DNA from 4 places in the Streptomyces sp. M41 genome. Region 2 is predicted to be linked to each of the others. Evidence: riboswitches for the same ligand, from Rfam matches in the RefSeq annotation. Region 2 holds a riboswitch; each other region holds the start of a gene.

Region 1 (5,817 bases), on a different contig from region 2:
GAGGAGTGGCATGACCGCGACCGAACTCGTCGTCGACGGCCTCACGCTCACCGCCGGCGCGCACCGCCTCGTGCGGGACGTCTCGCTCGTGGCCCGGCCGGGCGAGGTGATCGGTCTGGTCGGCCCCAACGGCAGCGGCAAGTCCAGCCTGCTGCGCGCCGTCTACCGCGTCCTTCGCCCCGCCGGCGGCCAGGTCCTGGTCGACGGCACCGACGCCTGGCGGCTTCCCGTACGGCAACTGGCCCGCACCGTGGCGGCGGTGGTCCAGGAACCGGGTGCCGACTTCGACCTGACGGTCCGCGAGGTCGTCGCCATGGGCCGCACACCCCACAAGCGCCTCCTCGACGGAGACACCCCCGAGGACGCCGAGCTCATAGACAGGGCGCTCACGGCCGTGGACGCCGCCGATCTGGCCGACCGTCCCTTCGACCGCCTCTCCGGCGGTGAACGCCAGCGGGCGCTCATCGCCCGCGCGCTCGCCCAGCAGCCCTCCCTCCTGGTCCTCGACGAGCCCACCAACCACCTCGACATACGCCATCAACTGGAGGTCCTCGGCACGCTGCGCCGTCTGCCGGCCACGGTTGTGGTGGCCCTGCACGACCTCAACCTGGCCGCGTACTACTGCGACCGGCTCTACCTGCTGCGGGCCGGCCGGGTCGCCGCCTCGGGTCCGCCCTCCGAGATCCTCACGCCCCGCCTGCTGGCGGAGGTGTACGGGGTGGCGAGCGAGGTGGCCGTCCATCCCAGCACGGGCGCTCCCCAGGTGACCTTCCTCCCCTCAGAGTCGCCGGCGGGCACACAGCTGGCGGTCGAGGCGGACCAGCCCGTCACATGACGGGCGCCCCTCCTTCGGCGGACGCTTGCGTGCGCGCCGCCGGGGAGGCAACTCCCTGCCGCATGCTCCAGACTCGGAAGGAGGAGAGTGCCGGTCGATCGGGTGAGGGGCCGGGCCTGTGCATGACGTGCCGTTCTGGCTGTGGATGGTCTTCGCGGTCACCGTGCTGGTGTCGCTGGCGGTGGATCTGCTCGCGCACCGGCAGGCGCATGTCATCGGCTTCCGGGAGGCCGCCGCCTGGAGCGGGGTCTGGGTGGGCCTTGCCGTCGTCTTCGGCGCCGTGGTGTTCCTCGTGGTCGGCACGAGTGCCGGCGTGGAGTACACCACCGCATGGCTGCTGGAGAAGAGCCTGTCGGTCGACAACCTCTTCGTCTTCGCGCTGATCTTCAGCTATTTCAAGGTGCCCCGCGCCTACCAGCACCGTGTGCTGTTCCTAGGCGTCCTGGGCGCCCTGGTCTTCAGGGGCGTCTTCCTCGCCGCCGGTGTGGCGGTGGTCAGCCGCTTCACCGCCGTGCTGTTCGTCTTCGCCGCGATCCTCTTCTACAGCACGTACAAGATCCTCAAAGAGGAGGAGGACAGCTTCGACCCCGGCAAGAGCATCGCCGTGCGGCTGCTGCGCAAGATCGTCCCGGTGCGGGACGAGTACGCGGGCCCCCACTTCTTCGTCAAGGAAGCCGGGAAACGCGTCGCGACCCCGCTGCTCGCCGTCGTCGCCGCGATCGAGGCCGCCGACCTCGTCTTCGCCGTCGACAGCGTGCCTGCCGTCCTGGCCGTCAGCAGCGACGCCTTCATCGTCTACACCAGCAACGCGTTCGCCATCCTGGGCCTGCGCGCCCTGTACTTCATGCTCGCCGGTCTGCTCGACCGCTTCCATTACCTGAGCAAGGGCCTGGCACTGATCCTCTCCTTCATCGCCGTCAAGCTGATCCTCCAGGCCTCCCACAAAATGATCAGCGAAGACATCCCGGAGATTCCCTCGCCGGTCAGCCTCGCCGTGATCGCCACCATCCTGGCCGTCTCCATCGCCCTCAGCATGCTGCGCCCGCCGCGGGGGGACGTCGAGGGGCCACCGGCCGGGGACGCCGACCCGTCGGACCAGCGCGGACCCGTCGACGATGCCCAGCGTGAGCCATGATCCGCGAGCGGAGAGCACACGCGACGATCACGCCAAACGACTCCCAAAACTGTGCAAAGCGGTCGTAAAATACCCGCATGAACGGTGAGCGGAAATCAAACGCGGCTGCGCCGTCTTCCCACGTCTGCCCCCGATGCAAGCAGCCGGTGGAGACCGTCGTGGAACGACACAAGACGATGGGCATGTACGTCCCCGTGTGGACGGCGGGCCCCTGTCACAACCCCCGTTGCCAGGAGTCCGTGGCCGAACCGGGCGGGACCCGCTCGGGCACGCGGCGACACCTGGCCGAATCCTGAAGGAACAGCACGATCCGCGGCCGGCGCTCAGGACGTGACGCGGCGGCGCGGCGGCGTGAAGGTGTACAGGTCGAGGATCTCCGGCAGTGGAGCCACCCCGGGGCCCCCGGCGCGCACCCAGGCCGCGATGTCCTCGGTCGCGTCCGGGTCGTTGACCAGGCCCAGCCACACCGGCCGTGCGCCGGCGGCCCGGGCGGCGGCCGATGGCTGTACGACGACGACATTGGCCTGTTCACAGACGTCGAGGCAGGCGGAGATACGTACGGGCACCTCGGCCCGCAGCCGTTCGGTCTGCGCCGCGTGGTCGACACCGATCACCTTCGCGGTACCGCAGCAGCAGTCCCGGCAGACGACGACCCGGCACGGCGCCGATGCCGTGGCCCGCCGCTGATCCCACGTCTCCCCGGACGGTTCCTCCGCGCGCGTCGTGCGCATGCCACATTCCTCTCTCCGGGGAGATCCGCCCCGGTGGTCCGTCGAGGAGGCGACCGCGTGAGTCTCCTGGCTCTCGGGTCGATGCTCGTCCCGGCCTTCCCGCCCCCAGGGACGGTGGCCGATAAGGATCCGCTCGCCGATCACAGTGGCGGGACCGCGCCGGATTCACACCGGCTTCCTCGGACCGCCGTCGCCTTGTCGCCGGTCATCATCGCATCCGGTCGGCCACCCCTTCACGCCCGCCGTCGACGACCGGACACCGCCACGCCCCCCGGTGCGCGGCGGTGCTGCACGCCGAAAGGGCCCTCTGTCGAGCGGACGACTTCGTACCAAGGTGCGCTCGCGGCGGAATGGAGCGAGTGTCGAGCTGAGGTGAGGAGCGGCGATGGAACGAGGAACGGACGCGCACACCGAAGGCGACACCCGGACCCGGCGGAGTCGGTCGCCCGACGACGCCCGGGTGGACGACCTGCTCGCTCGTGCCGCCACCGGCGACGAACGCGCCTTCGCAGGCATGTACGACGCCCTGGCGCCGCCGGTCATGGGGCTGGCGTGGCGGGTGCTGAAGGACGAGGCGCAGGCGGAGGAGGTGGTGCAGGACGTCATGGTGGAGGTGTGGCGTACCGCGGGCCGCTTCCGGCCGGAGCGGGGAGCGGCCCGCAGCTGGGTGCTCACGCTCGCGCACCGCCGCGCGGTGGACCGGGTACGGTCCGTCACCGCGAGCAGGGCCCGGGAGATGCGCTCGGCCGCTCAGGAACAGCAGCGGGCCTTCGACGCTGTCGCCGAAGAGATCGAGACACGGGAGGAGCAGGTCCTCGTCCTTCGCTGTCTGGCCGAGCTGGCCCGGCAGCTCAGGCTGCCTCTGGTGCTGGCCTACTACGAAGGGCTGACGTACGCCGAGGTGGCCGATTCGCTCGACACTCCGCCGGGCACCATCAAGTCACGGATGCGACAGGGGCTGCGGCGCTTGCGCGAGTGTCTGGAGGCCGGATCGTGAATCACGGCGATGACCCGCGTCCGGACGACGCTCATCCCGAGGACCCGCATCTCGATGTCGGCGCCTACGCGCTGCACGCTCTGCCGCCCGCGGAGGAGGCCGTCTTCGAGAATCATCTGGCGAGCTGTGCGCCCTGCCGGCGCGAGGCCTATGAGCTGACGACGACTGCCACCGCGCTGGGCGCGGCCGAGGCTCGTACACCGTCCGCGAACGTGCGCCGCCGGGTGCTCGCTCAGATCGGCACGGTACGGCAGGAGCGGCCCGCCGCCGTCGCGCGGGGCCGTCGCCGCCGGCTGGACCGGGCTCTCGGGTGGGCGCTGGCGGCGTCCGTGGCGGTGGCGGCGGGGCTGGGGGGTGTGGCCTGGTGGCAGCACTCGGAGGCCGACACCGCGAACGAGCGGATCGCCGAGGCCCGTTCCCGCTACGAGAACATCGCCGAGGTCATCTCCGCCTCCGACGCCACGATCAGCAAGGAGCAGCTGTCGAACGGGGCGACGGCGAGCGTCATCACCTCGCGCGCCCAGGACCGGGCCGCGTTCGTCGTCTCGGACCTGCCGGCGCTGACGGGCGACCAGGTCTACGAACTCTGGTACGCGGACGCCGACACGTTCCGGCCCGCCGGTCTGCTGCCCGGCCGGGGCGGGGAGTTGGTCCGCGTTCTCGAAGGACCGCTCGCGGAGGCCACCGCGGTGTGCGTCACCGTGGAACCCGCCGGAGGTTCGCGTCAGCCCACCTCCGACCCCCTGGGCCTCATTCCCGTCCCCGCGTGAGCTCCCGGGACGCCTCGACCGCGACGGCGGCCGCGTAGCCCTCCGCCACGGCGACGTCGTCGACGGCCCAGCCCGGCACCTGGGCGGGCGCCAGGGGCGAGGTGCCGAGGTGATCCATGTGGAGGTCACGTCCGAGTCCGGTGCCCAGGCCCTTCAGGTACGCCTCCTTACGGGTCCAGGCCCGGGCGAAGGCCGCGGGAAGCCGCTCCGGCGGGCAGGCGGCGAGCTCGGCGGCCTCCCGGGGGTGCAGGGCGGCACCGAGGTCGGTGACGAGATCGCCCGCGGGGATCCGCTCGACGTCCGTGCCCACGGGGGTGGCCGCGAAGGCGAGGAGGCAGAGTCCGCCGCTGCGGGAGAGGGAGAAGTGCAGCGCGGCACCGTGCACGGCGGGACGGCCGTGCGGAGCCCGGCAGACGGGGCAGGGCAGGCGCACCAACGGCACCTCCGCGGGCGCGATGCCGAGGTAGCCGCCCAGGAGCATGCGCAGCCCGACGTGGGCGACCCGATAGCCGTCGCGGTCCGCCGCTCGCCGGAACGCCGCCGCCCGCGCCCTCTCGCCGGGGTCCAGGACCGAGTCGGCGTACGGGGCGATGACATCGCGCAGGTCCTTCACTCGCGCCAGCCACAGGTGCGGTCGCCGACCGGGGCGCGGCGGTGTCAGGGGCCGCGCCCAGACCCCGGGCCCGACCGGTTCGGGCCGCAGCGTCGGCCGGGGAGCCGTTGGTGCCGGTTGCTCGGGCGGGTTCCTGGGGCGCACGGTGCCGGCCGCCTCCTTGTTCCGTGTGTGCAGGGGCGCGTGACGGGGTGTCAAGGGTGCATGTGGTGGGCGGTGCTGGATTCGCCGGTCGGTGTCCGGTCGCCGGGTGACGCGGGCGGCACGAGTGCGTCGTCGCCGTAGAGCGCCTGCACCCAGTTGGCCTGGTAGATCGTGTCGAGGTAGCGCTCGCCGAGGTCCGGGGCGATCGCCACGGGGGTGAGGCCGGGCCGGTCGTGGCTGCCCAGCCAGCGCATCGCACCGCTGACCACGGTGCCGGTGGACCCTCCGAACAGGAAGCCGTGCCTGGCGAGCTCACGGCAGGTGCGGATGCTGTCGGCTTCGTCGACGCGTACCGCCTCGTCCACGTAGCCCTCGTCGAGCAGCGGCGGCCGTACGCTCATGCCCAGGCCCGGGATCATCCTGCGGCCCGGAGCGTCGCCGAAGATGGCGGAGCCGACGCTGTCCACGGCGACGATCCGCACCGGCCGGTGCCAGGAGCGGAACCAGCGCGCGCAGCCCATCAGGGTTCCGGTGGTGCCGACGCCGATGAACAGGACGTCGAGCTGCGGGAACCAGCGGGCGATGGCCGGCG
Region 2 (5,817 bases):
CTACAACTGCTCGCCTTCGTTCAACTGGAAGGCCGCGCTGGACGACGACCAGATCGCCAAGTTCCAGCGTGAACTGGGCGCCATGGGCTACAAGTTCCAGTTCATCACGCTGGCCGGCTTCCACTCCCTCAACCACGGCATGTTCGACCTGGCCCGCGGTTACGCCGATCACGGCATGACCGCCTACGTCGACCTGCAGGAGAAGGAGTTCGCCGCGCAGGCGCAGGGCTTCACCGCCGTCAAGCACCAGCGCGAGGTCGGCACCGGCTACTTCGACCTGGTCTCCACCGCCGTCAACCCCGCTTCCTCCACCACCGCGCTGGCCGGCTCCACGGAAGAAGAGCAGTTCCACTAGGCCGGTTCGTCGGCCGCGGGTGCGGCCGTACCTCGGCCGAACCGGCCGCCCGTGGCCGGGCATCCCGCGTTGCCCGGCCCCACCGGTCGAGCGGGGGGCCGAACGACCGTCTCCGTCCGCCCCTCCGCTCCCACCCTCGCTCCGTCCCTCAGGAGAGCCCGATGTCCACCACCGCACTGACCCACCGTGTCCGTGTCCTCGCCGCTCCCGGTCACCGGCACGACGAGATCCTCACGCCCGCCGCCCTCGACTTCGTCGGCCATCTGGCCGCCGCCTTCTCCGAGCGCCGCCGGGACCTCATGAAGGAGCGCCGCAGGCAGGTGCTGCGGCTGGCATCGGGCTCCCCGCTCGACTTCCCCATGGTCACCTCCGCCGTCCGCGCCGACCCGACCTGGCAGGTCGCGCCGCCCGCGCCCGGCCTGACCGACCGCCGCGTCGAGATCACCGGCCCCCCGGACCGCCGTATGGCCGTCAACGCGCTCAACTCCGGCGCCAAGGTCTGGATGGCGGACTTCGAGGACGCCACCGCCCCGCTCTGGGACAACGTCGTCGGCGGGCAGCTCACCCTGCTCGACACCATCGAGCGCCGGATCGACTTCACGTCCGCGGAAGGCAAGGAGTACCGGCTCGGCGAGAGCGACCAGCTCGCCACGATCATGGTGCGGCCGCGCGGCTGGCACCTCGACGAGGAGCACCTGGAGTTCGAGGGGGGCCCGGTTCCCGCCGCGCTGGTCGACTTCGGCCTGTACTTCTTCCACTGCGCCCAGCGGCAGATCGACGCCGGGTACGGCCCGTACTTCTACCTGCCGAAGCTGGAGAACCGCTACGAGGCCCGGCTGTGGAACGACATCTTCGTCCTGGCCCAGGAACTCCTCGGCATCGCGCGCGGCACGATCCGCGCCACCGTCCTGATCGAGACGCTCACTGCCGCTTTCGAGATGGAGGAGATCCTCTACGAGCTGCGTGAGCACAGCGCGGGTCTCAACGCGGGCCGTTGGGACTACCTGTTCAGCCTGATCAAGACCTTCGGTCACCGCACCGACTTCCTTCTCCCCGACCGGGCGAAGGTGACGATGACCGCCCCCTTCATGCGCGCCTACACCGAACTCCTGGTCCGCACCTGCCACAAGCGCGGCGCCCACGCCATCGGCAGCATGTCCGCCGAGGTGCCCGGCAAGGACCCGGCCGCCAACGAGGCGGCGCTCGCCAAGGTCCGCCTCGACAAGGAGCGCGAGGCCGAGGACGGTTTCGACGGGTCGTGGGTGGCCCACCCGGGCCTGGTGTCCGTCTGCCGTGAGGTGTTCGACGGGGTCCTCGCCGAGCGGCCGCACCAGCTCGACCGCACCCGCGACGACGTCGAGGTGACCGCGGCCGACCTGCTGTCCGTGCGACGGATCAGCGGACCGCCGACCGCCGAAGGCGTGCGCACCAACATCGCCGTCGCGCTGCGTTACTTCGCCGCCTGGCTGCGCGGCCAGGGCGCCGTGGCCCTGTACGACCTGATGGAGGACGCGGCCACCGCCGAGATCGCCCGCGTGCAGATCTGGCAGTGGCTGCGTCACCGGGTCATCGACCGGGAGACGGTACTGCGGCTGCTCGACGACGAGATCGTCGCGCTCGGCGCCGAGTACCCCTGGGCGCCCGTCGACGAGATCCGCGCCCTGTTCGAACGGACCGCGCTGGCGGGCGAGTTGCCGCTGTTCTTCACCCCGGACGCCTACAGCCGTCACCTGGTGAAGCGGGCGGAGGCCGGAGCATGAGCGGGAACATCACGCGCGTCGGCGTGGTCGGCGGCGGGCAGATGGGCGCCGGAATCGCCGAAGTGTGCGCACGGGCCGGACTCGACACCGTGGTCTGCGAAGTGGACGCGGTCGCGGCCCGCGCCGCCCGGGACCGGATCGCGGCGTCGCTGGAGCGCGCGGTGCGCCGCGGCAAACTGGAGGAGTCCGCCGCACAGGACACGCTCGCCCGCATGGTCTTCACCGGCAGCCTGGACGACCTCGCCGACCGGCAGCTCGTCGTCGAGGCCGTCATCGAGAACCCAGATGCGAAGGCCGAGATCTTCGCCGCCCTTGACAAGATCGTCGAGGCGGAGGACGCGATCCTGGCGACCAACACCTCCTCCCTGCCGATCATGCGGCTCGGCATGGCGACCAGCCGGGCGGACCGGGTCGTGGGGCTCCACTTCTTCAACCCGGTGCCGGTGCTGCCGCTGGTGGAGGTGGTGACCTCCCTGCACACGTCCCCGGAGACGGTCACCACCGTGCAGGACTTCGCCACCGGACTGCTCGGCAAGACAGTGATCCACTCCCGGGACCGGGCGGGATTCGTCGTCAACGCCCTGCTGATCCCGTACCTCCTGTCGGCGGTCCGGATGGCGGAGTCCGGCTTCGCCACCGCCGCCGATATCGACACGGGCATGGAGCTGGGCTGCGCCCACCCCATGGGCCCGCTGAAGCTCGCCGACCTCATCGGCCTGGACACCGTCGCCTCGATCGCCGAGTCCCTGTACGACGAGTTCCGTGAGCCGCTCTACGCCCCGCCGCCGCTGCTCCAGCGGATGGTGGAGGCGGGACTCCTCGGCCGGAAGACGGGCCGCGGGTTCCACACCTACGACCAGGACTGAGGGCCTGGTACGACGCGGGCTGAGGGGCCCGCGGGCCGCAGGGATGAGGGTCCCGCGCGGCGAGAACAGGGGAAGGGCGGGAAGCGCGAGTGCGGCGCTTCCCGCCCTCCTGCGTCCCGGCCTCCGCGTTCCCGCACCCCGTGTTCCCGTGACCCACCTCACACCATCCGGATAGTGGACGACCTGCTCTGCTCAGATGCGACACCCCGTAGGCTGGCCTGCGCAGCTGGTTCGCCCCGTCCGCCAGGCGGGATGCGTCGTAAGAGGGAACCCGGTGGGAATCCGGGACTGCCCCGCAGCGGTGAGCGGGAACGACCGCCGTCATACGCACTGGGTCCGACGTACCGGGCCTGGGAAGCGACGGCCAGTAGATGTCCTCCGTCACGGAGGGCGTGCCCGCGAGTCCGAAGACCTGCCAACTGCCCGTGCGCGGACCATTCCGTGCGCGGCATCCCGGTGACCTCGAGGGCGGGTCGGCGTACATACCAGACGGACGAACCGTGCCTTTGCCGCGCACGCTCCGGTCCGTCCGGTTTCGTCACCCCTTCGCGCTCTCGTCCCGTCGCCGGGATCTCAGGGATTCATCTCGCGAAGGAGATCTCCGTGACCAGCAAGCCCGCAGCCGCGGCAACACGGTCCACCGTGTACGGCTACCCCCGCCAGGGACAGAACCGGGAACTGAAGAAGGCGATCGAGGGCTACTGGAAGGGCCGCGTCACCGCGGACACCCTCCGCTCCACTGCCGCCGACCTGCGCCGTACCAACTGGCAGCAGCTGGCCGAGGCCGGCATCGACGAGGTCCCCACCGGTGACTTCTCGTACTACGACCACGTCCTGGACACCACCGTCATGGTCGGCGCGATCCCCGAGCGCCACCGGGACGCCGTCACGGCCGACACCCTCGACGGCTACTTCGCCATGGCGCGCGGCACCCAGGACGTGGCGCCGCTGGAGATGACCAAGTGGTTCGACACGAACTACCACTACCTGGTGCCGGAGCTGGGCCCGGACACCGTCTTCACGGCCGACTCGGCCAAGCAGGTCGCCGAACTCAAGGAAGCCCTCGCCCAGGGCCTGACCGCCCGCCCCGTCCTGGTCGGCCCGGTCACCTACCTGCTGCTCGCCAAGCCCGCCCCCGGCGTGGCCGCGGACTTCGAGCCGCTCACCCTGCTGGACCGCCTGCTGCCGGTGTACGCCGAGGTCCTCGCCGACCTGCGCGCCGCCGGCGCCGAATGGGTCCAGATCGACGAACCCGCCCTCGTCCAGGACCGCACCCCGGCCGAGCTGAACGCCGCCGAGCGCGCCTACCGTGATCTCGGCGCCCTCACCGACCGGCCGAAGCTGCTGGTCGCCTCGTACTTCGACCGGCTCGGCGACGCCCTGCCCGTCCTGGCCAAGGCACCGGTCGACGGCCTCGCCCTGGACTTCACCGAGTCCGCCGCCGCCAACCTCGACGCGCTCGCCGCCGTCGGCGGACTGCCCGGCAAGCGCCTGGTCGCCGGCGTGGTCAACGGCCGCAACATCTGGGTCAACGACCTCGAGAAGTCCCTCGCCACGCTCGGCACCCTGCTCGGGCTGGCCGACCGCGTCGACGTGTCGTCCTCCTGCTCCCTCCTCCACGTGCCGATCGACACGGCCCTGGAGCGGGACATCGAGCCGCAGATCCTGCGCTGGCTGGCCTTCGCCAAGCAGAAGACCGCCGAGATCGTCACCCTCGCCAAGGGCCTCGCCCAGGGCACGGGCGCGATCACCGCCGAACTCGCCGCCAACCGGGCCGACCTGGCCTCCCGCGCGGGCTCGCCGATCACCCACGACCCGGCCGTGCGCGCCCGTACCGCCGCCGTCACCGAGGCCGACGCCCGCCGCTCCCAGCCGTACGCCGAGCGGGCCACCGCCCAGCGCGCCCATCTCGGCCTTCCCCTGCTGCCGACCACCACCATCGGCTCCTTCCCGCAGACCGGCGAACTGCGCACCGCACGCGCCGACCTGCGCGGCGGGCGGACCGACACGGCCGGCTACGAGGAGCGCATCAAGGCCGAGATCCAGGAAGTCATCTCCTTCCAGGAGAAGACCGGGATCGACGTCCTCGTGCACGGCGAGCCCGAACGCAACGACATGGTCCAGTACTTCGCCGAGCAGCTCACCGGCTTCCTCGCCACCCAGCACGGCTGGGTCCAGTCCTACGGCACCCGCTACGTCCGTCCGCCGATCCTGGCCGGCGACATCTCCCGCCCCGAACCGATGACGGTGCGCTGGACGACGTACGCCCAGTCCCTCACCTCCCGCCCGGTCAAGGGCATGCTCACCGGACCGGTCACCATGCTCGCCTGGTCCTTCGTCCGCGACGACCAGCCCCTCGGCGACACCGCCCGCCAGGTCGCCCTCGCCCTGCGCGACGAGGTGAGCGACCTGGAGGCCGCCGGGACCTCGGTCATCCAGGTCGACGAACCCGCGCTGCGCGAGACCCTGCCCCTGCGCTCCGCCGACCACCCGGCCTACCTCGCGTGGGCGACCGAGGCGTTCCGGCTCAGCACCAGCTCTGTGCGGCCGGACACCCAGATCCACACCCACATGTGCTACGCCGAGTTCGGCGACATCGTCCAGGCCATCGACGACCTCGACGCCGACGTCATCAGCCTGGAGGCCGCCCGCTCCCACATGCAGGTCGCCCGCGAACTCGCCGCCCACGGCTACCCGCGCGAGGCGGGGCCGGGTGTCTACGACATCCACTCGCCGCGGGTGCCGAGCACCCAGGAGGCGGCGGAACTCCTGCGCACCGGACTGAAGGCCATCCCCGCCGAACGGCTCTGGGTCAACCCCGACTGCGGCCTGAAGA
Region 3 (5,817 bases), on a different contig from region 2:
CTCGACGCCGGGTTCGTCGGTGTCGGTGGCGATCACGTGCGCACCTTGCTCGGTCAGCACCTCCACGACGGCGGCGCCGATACCCCGGGCAGCCCCGGTCACCAGGGCGAGCCGCCCGGTCAGTTCGTGTTCGGCGCTCACTGGGCCACGGCCTTCCTGGCGGTCGGTAAGTTAGGTGAGGCTAACTATACCTTGCCGGGCGCATTGCCGTGAGGATCGTTGTGCCTTGGCCATGGCGGTGCCGCTCGTCGGGGCCCGGGTGGGGGCCGGGACACTCGTCGCATCCCGGCCCCTTCCTCGACCTACGGTCAGGAGGCGGGCAGCTCACCTCGGATCGTGCGGGCGGCGGCGACCAGGTTCTCCAGAGAGGCACGGGTTTCGGGCCAGCCACGGGTCTTCAGACCGCAGTCGGGATTGACCCACAGCCGCTCGGCCGGGATGGCCTTCAGGCCGGTGCGCAGCAGGTCGGCCACCTCCGTGGCGCTCGGGACGCGCGGGGAGTGGATGTCGTACACGCCGGGTCCGGCCTCGCGCGGGTAGCCGTGGGCGGCGAGTTCGCGGGCGACCTGCATGTGGGAGCGGGCGGCCTCCAGGCTGATGACGTCGGCGTCGAGGTCGTCGATGGCCTGGACGATGTCGCCGAACTCGGCATAGCACATGTGGGTGTGGATCTGGGTGGCGGGCCGCACCCCGGCGGTGGTGAGCCGGAACGCCTCCGTGGCCCAGGAGAGATACGCGGCGTGGTCGGCGGTGCGCAGCGGCAGGGTCTCCCGCAGGGCGGGCTCGTCGACCTGGATGACCGAAGTCCCCGCCTCCTCCAGGTCGCCCACCTCGTCGCGCAGGGCGAGGGCGACCTGGCGGGCGGTGTCGGCGAGGGGCTGGTCGTCGCGGACGAAGGACCAGGCGAGCATGGTGACCGGTCCGGTGAGCATGCCCTTGACCGGGCGGGAGGTGAGGGACTGGGCGTACGTCGTCCAGCGCACCGTCATCGGTTCGGGGCGGGAGATGTCGCCGGCCAGGATCGGCGGACGGACGTAGCGGGTGCCGTAGGACTGGACCCAGCCGTGCTGCGTGGCGAGGTAGCCGGTGAGCTGCTCGGCGAAGTACTGGACCATGTCGTTGCGTTCGGCCTCGCCGTGCACCAGGACGTCGATCCCGGTCTTCTCCTGGAAGGAGATGACCTCCTGGATCTCGGCCTTGATGCGCTCCTCGTAGCCCGCGGTGTCGGTCCGGCCGGCGCGCAGGTCCGCGCGAGCGGCGCGCAGCTCGCCGGTCTGCGGGAAGGACCCGATGGTCGTGGTGGGCAGCAGCGGCAGGCCGAGATGGGCGCGCTGGGCGGCCGACCGCTCGGCGTACGGCTGGGAGCGGCGGGCGTCGGCCTCGGTGACCGCCTCCGCGCGGGCGCGCACGATCGGGTCGCGGGTGATCGGGGAGCCGGCGCGGGAGGCCAGGTCGGCCCGGTTGGCGGCGAGTTCGGCGGTGATCGCGCCCGTGCCCTGGGCGAGGCCCTTGGCGAGCGTGACGATCTCGGCGGTCTTCTGCTTGGCGAAGGCCAGCCAGCGCAGGATCTGCGGCTCGATGTCCCGTTCCACCGCCGCGTTCAGCGGTACGTGCAGCAGTGAGCAGGAGGCCGACACGTCCACCCGGTCGGCGAGACCCAGCAGGGTGCCGAGGGTGCTGAGGGACTTCGACAGGTCGTTGATCCAGATGTTGCGGCCGTCGACGACACCGGCCACCAGCCGCTTGCCCGGCAGACCGCCGACGGCGGCGAGCGCCTCCAGATTGGCGGCGGCGCCCTCGGTGAAGTCCAGCGCCAGCCCTTCGACGGGCGCCTTGGCCAGTACGGGCAGGGCCTCGCCGAGCCGGTCGAAGTACGAGGCGACCAGCAGCTTCGGACGGTCCGTGAGGGCGCCCAAGTCACGGTAGGCGCGTGCGACGGCGTTCAGCTCCGCCGGGGTACGGTCCTGCACGAAGGCGGGCTCGTCCAGCTGGACCCACTCGGCTCCGGCCGCGCGCAGGTCGGCGAGGACCTCGGCGTACACGGGCAGCAGGCGGTCGAGCAGGGTGAGCGGCTCGAAGTCGGCCGGGACGCTCGGGGCGGGCTTGGCCAGCAGGAGGTAGGTGACGGGGCCGACCAGGACGGGCCGGGCGGTCAGACCGAGCGCCAGGGCCTCCTTGAGTTCCGCGACCTGCTTGGCGGAGTTCGCGGTGAAGTCGGTGTCGGGGCCCAACTCGGGCACCAGATAGTGGTAGTTGGTGTCGAACCACTTGGTCATTTCCAGAGGTGCGACGTCCTGTGTGCCACGGGCCATGGCGAAGTAGCCGGCCAGTGCGTCGGCCTCGACGGCGGCGCGGTGCCGCTCGGGGATCGCGCCGACCATGACGGTGGTGTCCAGGACGTGGTCGTAGTACGAGAAGTCGCCGGTCGGCACTTCGTGGATGCCGGCGTCGGCGAGCTGTCGCCAGTTGGCGGCGCGCAGGTCGGTGGCGGTGGAGCGGAGGGCCTCGGCGTCGACACGGCCCTTCCAGTAGCCCTCGATCGCCTTCTTCAGCTCCCGGTTCGGGCCCTGTCGGGGGTAGCCGTACACGGTGGCCCGTGCTGCCGCGGCTGCGGGCTTGCTGGTCACGGAGATCTCCTTCGCGAGATGAATCCCTGAGATCCCGGCGACGGGACGAGAGCGCGAAGGGGTGACGAAACCGGACGGACCGGAGCGTGCGCGGCAAAGGCACGGTTCGTCCGTCTGGTATGTACGCCGACCCGCCCTCGAGGTCACCGGGATGCCGCGCACGGAATGGTCCGCGCACGGGCAGTTGGCAGGTCTTCGGACTCGCGGGCACGCCCTCCGTGACGGAGGACATCTACTGGCCGTCGCTTCCCAGGCCCGGTACGTCGGACCCAGTGCGTATGACGGCGGTCGTTCCCGCTCACCGCTGCGGGGCAGTCCCGGATTCCCACCGGGTTCCCTCTTACGACGCCTCCCGCCTGGCGGACGGGGCGAACCAGCTGCGCATGCCAGCCTACGGGGTGTCGCCGCGCGGGCAAGAGAGCCGTCCAGGATGTGGCAGGTGACGCGGAACACTACGCCGGCCGAACGCGAAGGGACGGGAAGCGCCGCACACGCGCTTCCCGCCCCTTTTCCCAGTCGCGCCGCGCGGGACCCTCACCCCCGCGGCGGTGCGGGCCCCTCAGCCCGCGTCGTACCAGGGCCTCAGCCCTGGTCGTAGGTGTGGAACCCCCGGCCGGCCTTACGGCCCAGCAGCCCCGCCTCCACCATCCGCTGGAGCAGCGGGGGAGGGGCGTAGAGGGGTTCCTTGAACTCGTCGTAGAGGGACTCGGCGATCGACGCGACGGTGTCCAGGCCGATCAGGTCCGCGAGTTTCAGCGGGCCCATGGGGTGGGCGCAGCCCAGTTCCATGCCGGTGTCGATGTCGGCGGCGGTGGCGAAGCCGGACTCGGCCATGCGGATCGCGGACAGCAGGTAGGGGACGAGCAGGGCGTTGACGACGAAGCCGGCCCGGTCCTGGGACTGGATCACCGTCTTGCCGAGTACCTGGGTGGCGAAGTCCCGCACCGCGGCGACCGTCTGCGGTGCCGTGTGCAGCGAGGTCACCAGCTCGACCAGCGGCAGGACGGGGACGGGGTTGAAGAAGTGCAGGCCGATGACCCGGTCGGCCCGGCTGGTGGCCATGCCGAGCCGCATGACCGGGAGGGAGGAGGTGTTCGTGGCGAGCACGGCCGCCGGGTCTTCGACGATCTTGTCGAGCGCGGTAAAGATCTCTGTCTTGGCGTCGGCGTTCTCGATGACGGCCTCGACGACGAGCTGCCGGTCGGCGAGGTCCTCCAGGCTGCTGCTGAACACGAGCCGGACGAGAGCGTCGTCCGCGGCCTGCGACGTCAGCTTGCCCCGTCGCACGGCACGGGCGAGCGAGCCGGCGACGCGGTCCCGTGCGGCGCGAGCGGCGACCGCGTCCACTTCGCACAGCACGGTGTCGAGCCCGGCCCGTGCGCACACCTCGGCGATGCCGGCGCCCATCTGGCCGCCGCCGACCACGCCGACGCGTCCGATGACCGCGCTCATCCCTGAGCCTCCGTCCGCCGCACCAGATGGCGACTGTAGGCGTCCGGGGTGAAGAACAGCGGAAGTTCACCCACCAGGGCCGTCCGTTCGAAGAGAGCGCGGATCTCGTCGACGGGCGCCCACGGGTACTCGGCGCCGAGCGCCACGAGCTCGTCGTCCAGCACCCGCTCCACCGTCTCCCGGTCGATCACCTGGTGCCGTAGCCACTGCCAGATCTGCACGCGGGCGATCTCGGCGGTGGCCGCGTCCTCCATCAGCCCGTTGATGGCGACCGCGCCCTGGCCGCGCAGCCAGGCGGCGAAGTACCGCAACGCCACCGACACGTTGGTGCGCACCCCCTCCGCCGTGGGAGGGCCGCTGATCCGGCGCACCGACAACAAGTCGGCCGGTGCCACTTCCACGTCGTCCCGGGTGCGGTCGAGCTGGTGCGGCCGTGCGCCGAGGACGTTGTCGAAGACCTCGCGGCACACGGGGACGAGCGCGGGATGAGCCACCCACGACCCGTCGAAGCCGTCCTCCGCCTCCCGCTCCTTGTCGAGGCGCACCTTGGCGAGCGCGGCCTCGTTCGCGGCGGGGTCCTTGCCGGGCACCTGGGCGGCCATGCCGCCGATGGCGTGCGCGCCGCGCTTGTGGCAGGTACGGACGAGGAGTTCGGTGTAGGCGCGCATGAACGGCGCGGTCATGGTGACCTGCGCCCGGTCGGGCAGGAGGAAGTCGGTGCGGTGGCCGAACGTCTTGATGAGACTGAACAGGTAGTCCCAGCGGCCGGCGTTGAGTCCAGCGCTGTGCTCGCGCAGTTCGTGGAGGATCTCCTCCATCTCGAAGGCGGCGGTGATCGTCTCGATGAGAACGGTGGCGCGGATGGTGCCGCGCGGGATGCCGAGGAGTTCCTGCGCGGCGACGAAGATGTCGTTCCACAGGCGGGCCTCGTAGCGGTTCTCCAGCTTGGGCAGGTAGAAGTACGGGCCGTGCCCGGCGTCGATCTGCCGCTGGGCACAGTGGAAGAAGTACAGCCCGAAGTCGACCAGGGCCGCGGGCACCGGCCGGCCGTCGAACTCCAGGTGCTCCTCGTCGAGGTGCCAGCCACGAGGTCGCACCACGATAGTGGCGAGCCGGTCGCGGTCCCTCAGCCGGTACTCCTTGCCCTCCGTCGAGGTGAAGTCGATGCGACGCTCGATGGCATCGAGCAGGTTGAGCTGACCGGAGACGATGTTGTCCCAGCTGGGCGCGGTGGCATCCTCGAAGTCCGCCAGCCAGACCGGGGCGCCGGAGTTGAGGGCGTTGACGGTCATACGACGCTCGGGCGGGCCGGTGATCTCGACCCGGCGGTCGGTCAGACCGGGCGCGGGCGGCGCCACCCGCCAGCTCGGGTCGGCGCGCACGGCGGAGGTGACCATGGGGAAGTCGAGCGGCGAGCCACTGGCCAGCCGCAGGGCCTGCCGGCGACGCTCCTTCAGAAGTTCCCGACGGCGCTCCGCGAAGGCGCCGGTCAGCCTGCCGACGAAGTCGAGAGCGGCGGGCGTGAGGATCTCGTCGTGCCGGTGACCGGCGGCGGCGAGGACGCGGACGTGGTGGGTGAGTGTGGTGGTGGACATCGGGCTCTCCTGAGGGATGAGAGCGGAGGGGGGACGGAGACGGTTTCGTCCCCCCTCCGGCTTGGCCGAGGGCCGTCCGGAGGGCGGCATGTCCGGACGGCGGGGCCTGGTGGCCTAGTGGAACTGCTCTTCCTCCGTGGACC
Region 4 (5,817 bases), on a different contig from region 2:
CGAGATGAAGTTCTGCTGCACGTCATTGAGGAGATCCACCTGAGCCGCAGCCGCCGTCCTGCTGCCGGGCTCCCCGTAGACGGACCTGTCGCCGGCACAGTTCCACCGGGTGTAGCTGATGTCGTCCAACGGGATCGAGAACGCCCGCGTCCCCAGGTCGTACAGCGCTTGCAGCTTGTTCTTGAGCGCGTTCCGATCGGCGGGGTCGGAATAGCAGATGGATTCACCGGGGGAGACAGCGAAGGTGAAGTGGACGTGATTGTCCGCGGCTTTACGGACCAGCGTGCCGAGTTCGGCGAGCTTGTCCGCAGGATAGGGGTCCCGCCACTTGCTCCGGTGATACGGATCGTCCTTGGGGGCGTAGATGTAGGTGTTGGCCTTCACATCGCCGTAGAAGGCCATCTGGTCCAGGCGCTCCTTGTGGGTCCACGGCTGTCCGTAGAAGCCTTCGATGGTCCCACGCAGGGCCATGGCGGGGTGGTCATCGACGCGGACTCCGGCGATCTGCCAGGCTCCCTCGCGGGAGGGGCGCAGTAGCTGACGCAGGGTCTGGACCGCGTAGAACTGCCCTGCCGTGTCATGGCCCGCCAGTGTCACCACGCCGGGTCCGTGCTTGCTGCCGGTGACCCGTAGGGCATAGCTCTCCGGTCGTGCGGGTGCGTTCGTCCGGTGCAGCACGCGGGCTATGTCCGGCCGGGACGCGGGGCCCAACAACACGGTCAGGGCCCCTTCAGGGAACGTCGCGTCCCGGTCCGGCTCCACTACATCGATGCTTGCGGCACCGTGCTCTTCGAGGACCTCGCGGAGTCGCGCAGCCGCCGGAGCGTCCGTGTCTTCGTCGCTGACCAGGACGACTCTGCGGGTGACTGACACATCGTCACCGGCATGGACCAGCGACCGAGGAACGGGATGGACGATGGGCAGGGTTGTGGCGGCGCGGGAGCGTGAAGACGCATGTGGAGCGGGGGGCGCGTCCGCTGCCGATGACGGGGCCGCAGGGCTCAGCATGAGAGCCACCGAGGTGACTGTGACGGTGATCAGTGCGCTCAAGGGACTTCTGCTGGAACTCATCGCGTCTCCCATGCACACGCCGGGCAGGGCACCGGATAAGAGGTCTAAACCACTTTTCGCCTCGCGAGTGTCACAGGCCCGAGCGAACCGGTCAACACCCCGGCGCCGCTTTGCGCCAGGCGCCGCTGATGCTCTGCCCGTTCGACGGAGACGGCCATGCGGAGTGCCGGTTGCGCGAGAACGATCGTTCTCATACGGTGTGGGTATGCGAGAACGATCGTTCTCCATGTCGTAAGGCTTACTCACAGGAGTGCGTCATGTCCGAGCAGCGCCCCCCGCTCCCGCCCTTCACGCGTGAAACGGCGATGGCCAAGGTCCGCCGGGCCGAGGACGGCTGGAACACGCGGGACGCCCAAACGGTGGCCCTCGCCTACACGCCCGACTCGCAGTGGCGTAACCGAGCGGAGTTCGTCACCGGGCGCGACGAGATCGTGCAGTTCCTGACCCGCAAGTGGAACCGGGAACTGGAGTACCGCCTCATCAAGGAGCTGTGGGCCTTCGACGGGAGCCGCATCGCGGTGCGGTTCGCCTATGAATACCGCGACGACTCCGGCCAGTGGTTCCGCGCCTACGGCAACGAGAACTGGGAGTTCGACGCCAACGGCCTCATGCGCGCGCGCCACGCGAGCATCAACGACCTGCCCATCGCGGAGGAAGAGCGCAAGTTCCACTGGCCGCTGGGTCGCCGCCCCGACCATCACCCGGGCCTCTCCGACCTCGGGCTCTGAAACCCGCTCCACCCCGGGGAGCGAAATGCCCCCGCCTCCCGCGTACCTGGCGCGGGCCGGCGGGGGTGGGGTTGCGGCCCGACTCGGCTCCCAAGGGCTGGCGAGTCGGACCAGGGCAGGGATCTGCTTGCCGTTCTGAGGGAATGGCCATCAGCCCTGGATTTACTAGGACGTCCAACTATATAGTCCGAGTACAAGGCCCGCGGTGCAGGGAAGCCGGTGTGAATCCGGCACGGTCCCGCCACTGTGACCGGGGAGTACGCCGTCGAGTATTACGCCACTGACGAGCTGGATGTCGGGAAGGCGGACGGCGCGCGCTGATCCGGGAGTCAGGATACCGGCCGCGGGATGTCCGTGTTTTCCACGAGGATGGAGCTGACACGCATGGCACCGGTGTGTACCCACGACCCTGGTGAGCCTGTCGTCTGACGGGGCTTCGGCCATACGCGATCTCGCGCCCCCGGCACCCGTACGCCACCCGCGTCCGTGTGCGGGACCGGCGCGCCATCCCCGGATCCCTCCTGACGAGAGCAGGCAGTCATGGTCCGCGAGCACGAACGCGCCTCCGTGCGCGAGTTGACGCACTTCGTCGGCGGCAAGCCCACCCCGGGAACATCGGGGGCCTTCGGCGAGGTGTACGACCCCAACACCGGCGAGGTCCAGGCCCTGGTACCCCTCGCGAGCCGCGCCGAGACCGAGGCGACGGTCGCCGACGCCGCCCAGGCACAGCGTGCGTGGGGGGAGTGGAACCCGCAGCGCCGCGCCCGCGTGCTGCTGAGGTTCCTGCACCTGGTGGAGCAGGAGAAGGACGCGCTGGCACGCCTGCTCTCCGCCGAGCACGGCAAGACGATCGCCGACGCGCACGGCGACATCCAGCGGGGCCTGGAGGTCGTCGAGTTCGCCGCGGGCATCCCGCATCTGCTCAAGGGCGAGTTCACCGACAACGCGGGCACCGGCATCGACGTGCACTCGCTGCGCGCGCCGCTCGGAGTCGTCGCCGGGATCACCCCGTTCAACTTCCCCGCGATGATCCCCCTGTGGAAGGCCGCCCCGGCACTGGCCTGCGGCAACGCCTTCGTCCTCAAGCCGTCGGAGCGGGACCCGTCCGTTCCGCTGCGCCTCGCCGAACTCTTCCTGGAGGCCGGTCTGCCGCCCGGCGTCCTGAACGTCGTCAACGGTGCCCGGGACGCCGTCGACACCCTGCTCGAAGACCCCCGCGTGGCGGCCCTCGGCTTCGTCGGCTCCACGCCGATCGCCGCGCACGTCTACGCCACCGCCGCCGTCCACGGCAAGCGCGCCCAGTGCTTCGGCGGCGCCAAGAACCACATGATCGTGATGCCGGACGCCGACCTCGACCTGGCCGTGGACGCGCTGATCGGCGCCGGGTACGGCTCGGCCGGCGAGCGCTGCATGGCGATCTCCGTCGCCGTCCCGGTCGGAGAGGACACCGCCGACGCGCTCGTGGCCCGGCTCAAGGAGCGCATCGCCACGCTGCGGATCGGCCGCAGCGACGACCTCGAGGCGGACTTCGGGCCACTGGTCGGCCGTGACGCGGTGGACCGCGTCCGCTCGTACGTCGACCTCGGCGTCGAGGAGGGCGCCGAACTCGTCGTGGACGGACGGGACTTCACCCTCGCCGGCCACGAGAACGGGTTCTTCGCGGGCGCCTCCCTCTTCGACCGGGTGACTCCTGCCATGCGCATCTACCAGGAGGAGATCTTCGGCCCGGTGCTGTCCGTCGTCCGCGCCGCCGACTACGAGGAGGCGCTGCGCCTGCCCAGCGAGCATCTCTACGGCAATGGCGTCGCGATCTTCACCCGGGACGGCGACACCGCCCGTGACTTCACCCGGCGGGTGAACACCGGCATGGTCGGCGTCAACGTGCCCATCCCGGTTCCGGTCGCCTACCACACCTTCGGCGGCTGGAAGCGCTCCGGGTTCGGCGACCTGAACCAGCACGGACCGGACGCCATCCGCTTCTACACCCGTACGAAGACCGTGACTTCCCGCTGGCCCGCCGGTCTGCGCGAGGGCGCGAGCTTCACCATCCCCACGATGGGCTGAGCGACCATGACCAGCACCCTGCTCACCGAGGACCAGCAGGCCCTCGTCGAGACCACTCTCGACTTCGCCCAGGACCACCTCGCCCCGCACGCCCTGGACTGGGACCGGGACAAGCACTTCCCGGTCGACGTACTGCGCAAGGCGGCCGGCCTCGGACTCGGCGGCGTCTACGTGCGAGAGGAGTCCGGCGGCTCCGGCCTGACCCGCGCCGACGGCGTCCTCGTCTTCGAGACGCTCGCCTCCGGCTGCCCGTCCATCGCCGGGTATCTGTCCATCCACAACATGGTCGCCTGGATGATCGAACGCTACGGCGACACCGTCCAGCGCGAGCGGTGGCTGCCCCGCCTGTGCGCGATGGAGGACCTGGGCAGCTACTGCCTGACCGAGCCCGGTGCCGGGTCGGACGCCGCCGCCCTCACCACGCGTGCGGTCCGCGACGGCGACCACTGGGTGCTCACGGGGGTGAAGCAGTTCATCTCCGGCGCCGGCGCCTCCCAGCTCTACATCGTGATGGCCCGCACGGGAGGCGAAGGCCCGCAAGGTGTCTCCGCGTTCGTCGTCGACAAGGACGACCGGGGTCTCTCCTTCGGCCCCGACGAACGCAAGATGGGCTGGAACGCACAGCCCACCCGACAAGTGATCCTCGACGAGGTACGCCTGCCGGCCGACCGGCTGCTCGGCCGTGCGGGCGACGGCTTCCGCATTGCCATGAGCGGCCTCAACGGCGGCCGGCTCGGCATCGCCGCCTGCTCCCTGGGCGGCGCCCGCAGCGCCCTCGACCGCAGCCTGGCCCACCTCGCCGACCGGGAGGCGTTCGGCGCGCGGCTCCTCGACGCCCAAGCCCTGCGCTTCCGCCTTGCCGACATGGCGACCGAACTCGCCGCCGCCCGGGCCCTCGTCCAGCAGGCCGCCCAGGCCCTGGACCGCGGGGACCCGCAGGCGCCGTATCTGTGCGCCATGGCGAAGCGCTTCGCCACCGACACCGGGTACTCCGTCGCCGACCGGGCGCTCCAACTGCACGGCGGCTACGGCTACCTGAGCGAGTACGGCATCGAGAAGATCGTCCGCGACCTGCGGGTCCACCAGATCCTGGAAGGAACCAACGAGATCATGCGTGTCATCGTGGCCCGCGGCCTGACGGAGGCGTATCGATGACCGACGTCCTGTTCCGTACGGAAGGCCGGGCCGGCCACATCACCCTCAACCGCCCCGAGGCCCTGAACTCCCTCACCCACGACATGGTCCTGCGCATCGCCGGAACACTGACCGAGTGGGAGCACGACCCGGCGGTGGAGACCGTCGTCATCACCGGCGCGGGGGAGCGCGGCCTGTGCGCGGGCGGCGACATCCGTGCCATTCACGACGACGCCCGCGACGCAGACGGCTCGGCCACAGCGGCCTTCTGGCGGGACGAGTACCACCTCAACGCCCGGATCGCCCGCTACCCCAAGTCGTACGTCGCCGTCATGGACGGCATCGTGATGGGCGGCGGCGTCGGAGTCTCCGCGCACGGCACCTTCCGGGTCGTCACCGAACGGTCCCGGATCGCCATGCCGGAGACCGGCATCGGCTTCGTCCCGGACGTAGGCGGTACCTATCTGCTCGCCCTGGCGCCCGGTGAACTGGGGACTCATCTCGCGTTGACAGGCGCCCAGATCGGCGCCGCGGACGCCCTGTTGTGCGGACTCGCCGACCACTTCGTGCCCTCAGCCGCGCTCCAGGGCTTCGTTGACGACCTCGCCGAGCATCCCGTACGCGAGGCTCTCGTCCGCCATGTACGGCAGGCGCCCGCGGGAGATCTGGCCGGTCGGCGGGAGTGGATCGACGCCTGCTTCTCGGCCGACACCGTCGAGGAGATCGTCCAGCGGCTCCTCGCCCACGGTGACCCGGCCGCCAAGGAGACAGCCGAAACTTTGCTCGCCAAGTCCCCGACCGCCCTCAAGGTCACCCTTTC

Evidence for each region. Region 2 has a riboswitch for cobalamin ahead of metE (5-methyltetrahydropteroyltriglutamate--homocysteine S-methyltransferase). Riboswitches for the same ligand answer to the same signal wherever they lie in the genome.
Region 1: linked by a shared signal. The riboswitch ahead of ACHBTE_RS15090 ((2Fe-2S) ferredoxin domain-containing protein) and the one ahead of metE (5-methyltetrahydropteroyltriglutamate--homocysteine S-methyltransferase) in region 2 are both predicted to bind cobalamin.
Region 3: linked by a shared signal. The riboswitch ahead of metE (5-methyltetrahydropteroyltriglutamate--homocysteine S-methyltransferase) and the one ahead of metE (5-methyltetrahydropteroyltriglutamate--homocysteine S-methyltransferase) in region 2 are both predicted to bind cobalamin.
Region 4: linked by a shared signal. The riboswitch ahead of ACHBTE_RS15880 (CoA-acylating methylmalonate-semialdehyde dehydrogenase) and the one ahead of metE (5-methyltetrahydropteroyltriglutamate--homocysteine S-methyltransferase) in region 2 are both predicted to bind cobalamin.

What each region holds. Positions count from the first base shown of each region.
Region 1 is NZ_JBIMKE010000009.1:172,940-178,756, reverse strand. Features, by position in the region: gene ACHBTE_RS15105 (FecCD family ABC transporter permease) at 1-14, shown strand, start outside; gene ACHBTE_RS15100 (ABC transporter ATP-binding protein) at 11-835, shown strand; gene ACHBTE_RS15095 (TerC family protein) at 954-1,970, shown strand; gene ACHBTE_RS15090 ((2Fe-2S) ferredoxin domain-containing protein) at 2,294-2,701, opposite strand; cobalamin riboswitch at 2,761-2,882, opposite strand; gene sigK (ECF RNA polymerase sigma factor SigK) at 3,087-3,698, shown strand; gene ACHBTE_RS15080 (anti-sigma factor) at 3,695-4,468, shown strand; gene ACHBTE_RS15075 (4'-phosphopantetheinyl transferase family protein) at 4,449-5,081, opposite strand; gene sbnA (2,3-diaminopropionate biosynthesis protein SbnA) at 5,276-5,817, opposite strand, start outside.
Region 2 is NZ_JBIMKE010000001.1:86,628-92,444, reverse strand. Features, by position in the region: gene aceA (isocitrate lyase) at 1-355, shown strand, start outside; gene aceB (malate synthase A) at 517-2,115, shown strand; gene ACHBTE_RS00400 (3-hydroxybutyryl-CoA dehydrogenase) at 2,112-2,981, shown strand; cobalamin riboswitch at 3,192-3,416, shown strand; gene metE (5-methyltetrahydropteroyltriglutamate--homocysteine S-methyltransferase) at 3,585-5,817, shown strand, end outside.
Region 3 is NZ_JBIMKE010000010.1:83,656-89,472, reverse strand. Features, by position in the region: gene ACHBTE_RS15755 (2,3-dihydro-2,3-dihydroxybenzoate dehydrogenase) at 1-141, opposite strand, end outside; gene metE (5-methyltetrahydropteroyltriglutamate--homocysteine S-methyltransferase) at 309-2,627, opposite strand; cobalamin riboswitch at 2,796-3,020, opposite strand; gene ACHBTE_RS15745 (3-hydroxybutyryl-CoA dehydrogenase) at 3,210-4,079, opposite strand; gene aceB (malate synthase A) at 4,076-5,674, opposite strand; gene aceA (isocitrate lyase) at 5,789-5,817, opposite strand, start outside.
Region 4 is NZ_JBIMKE010000010.1:133,468-139,284, reverse strand. Features, by position in the region: gene ACHBTE_RS15890 (beta-N-acetylglucosaminidase domain-containing protein) at 1-1,071, opposite strand, end outside; gene ACHBTE_RS15885 (DUF1348 family protein) at 1,329-1,799, shown strand; cobalamin riboswitch at 1,986-2,160, shown strand; gene ACHBTE_RS15880 (CoA-acylating methylmalonate-semialdehyde dehydrogenase) at 2,340-3,863, shown strand; gene ACHBTE_RS15875 (acyl-CoA dehydrogenase family protein) at 3,870-5,018, shown strand; gene ACHBTE_RS15870 (enoyl-CoA hydratase/isomerase family protein) at 5,015-5,817, shown strand, end outside.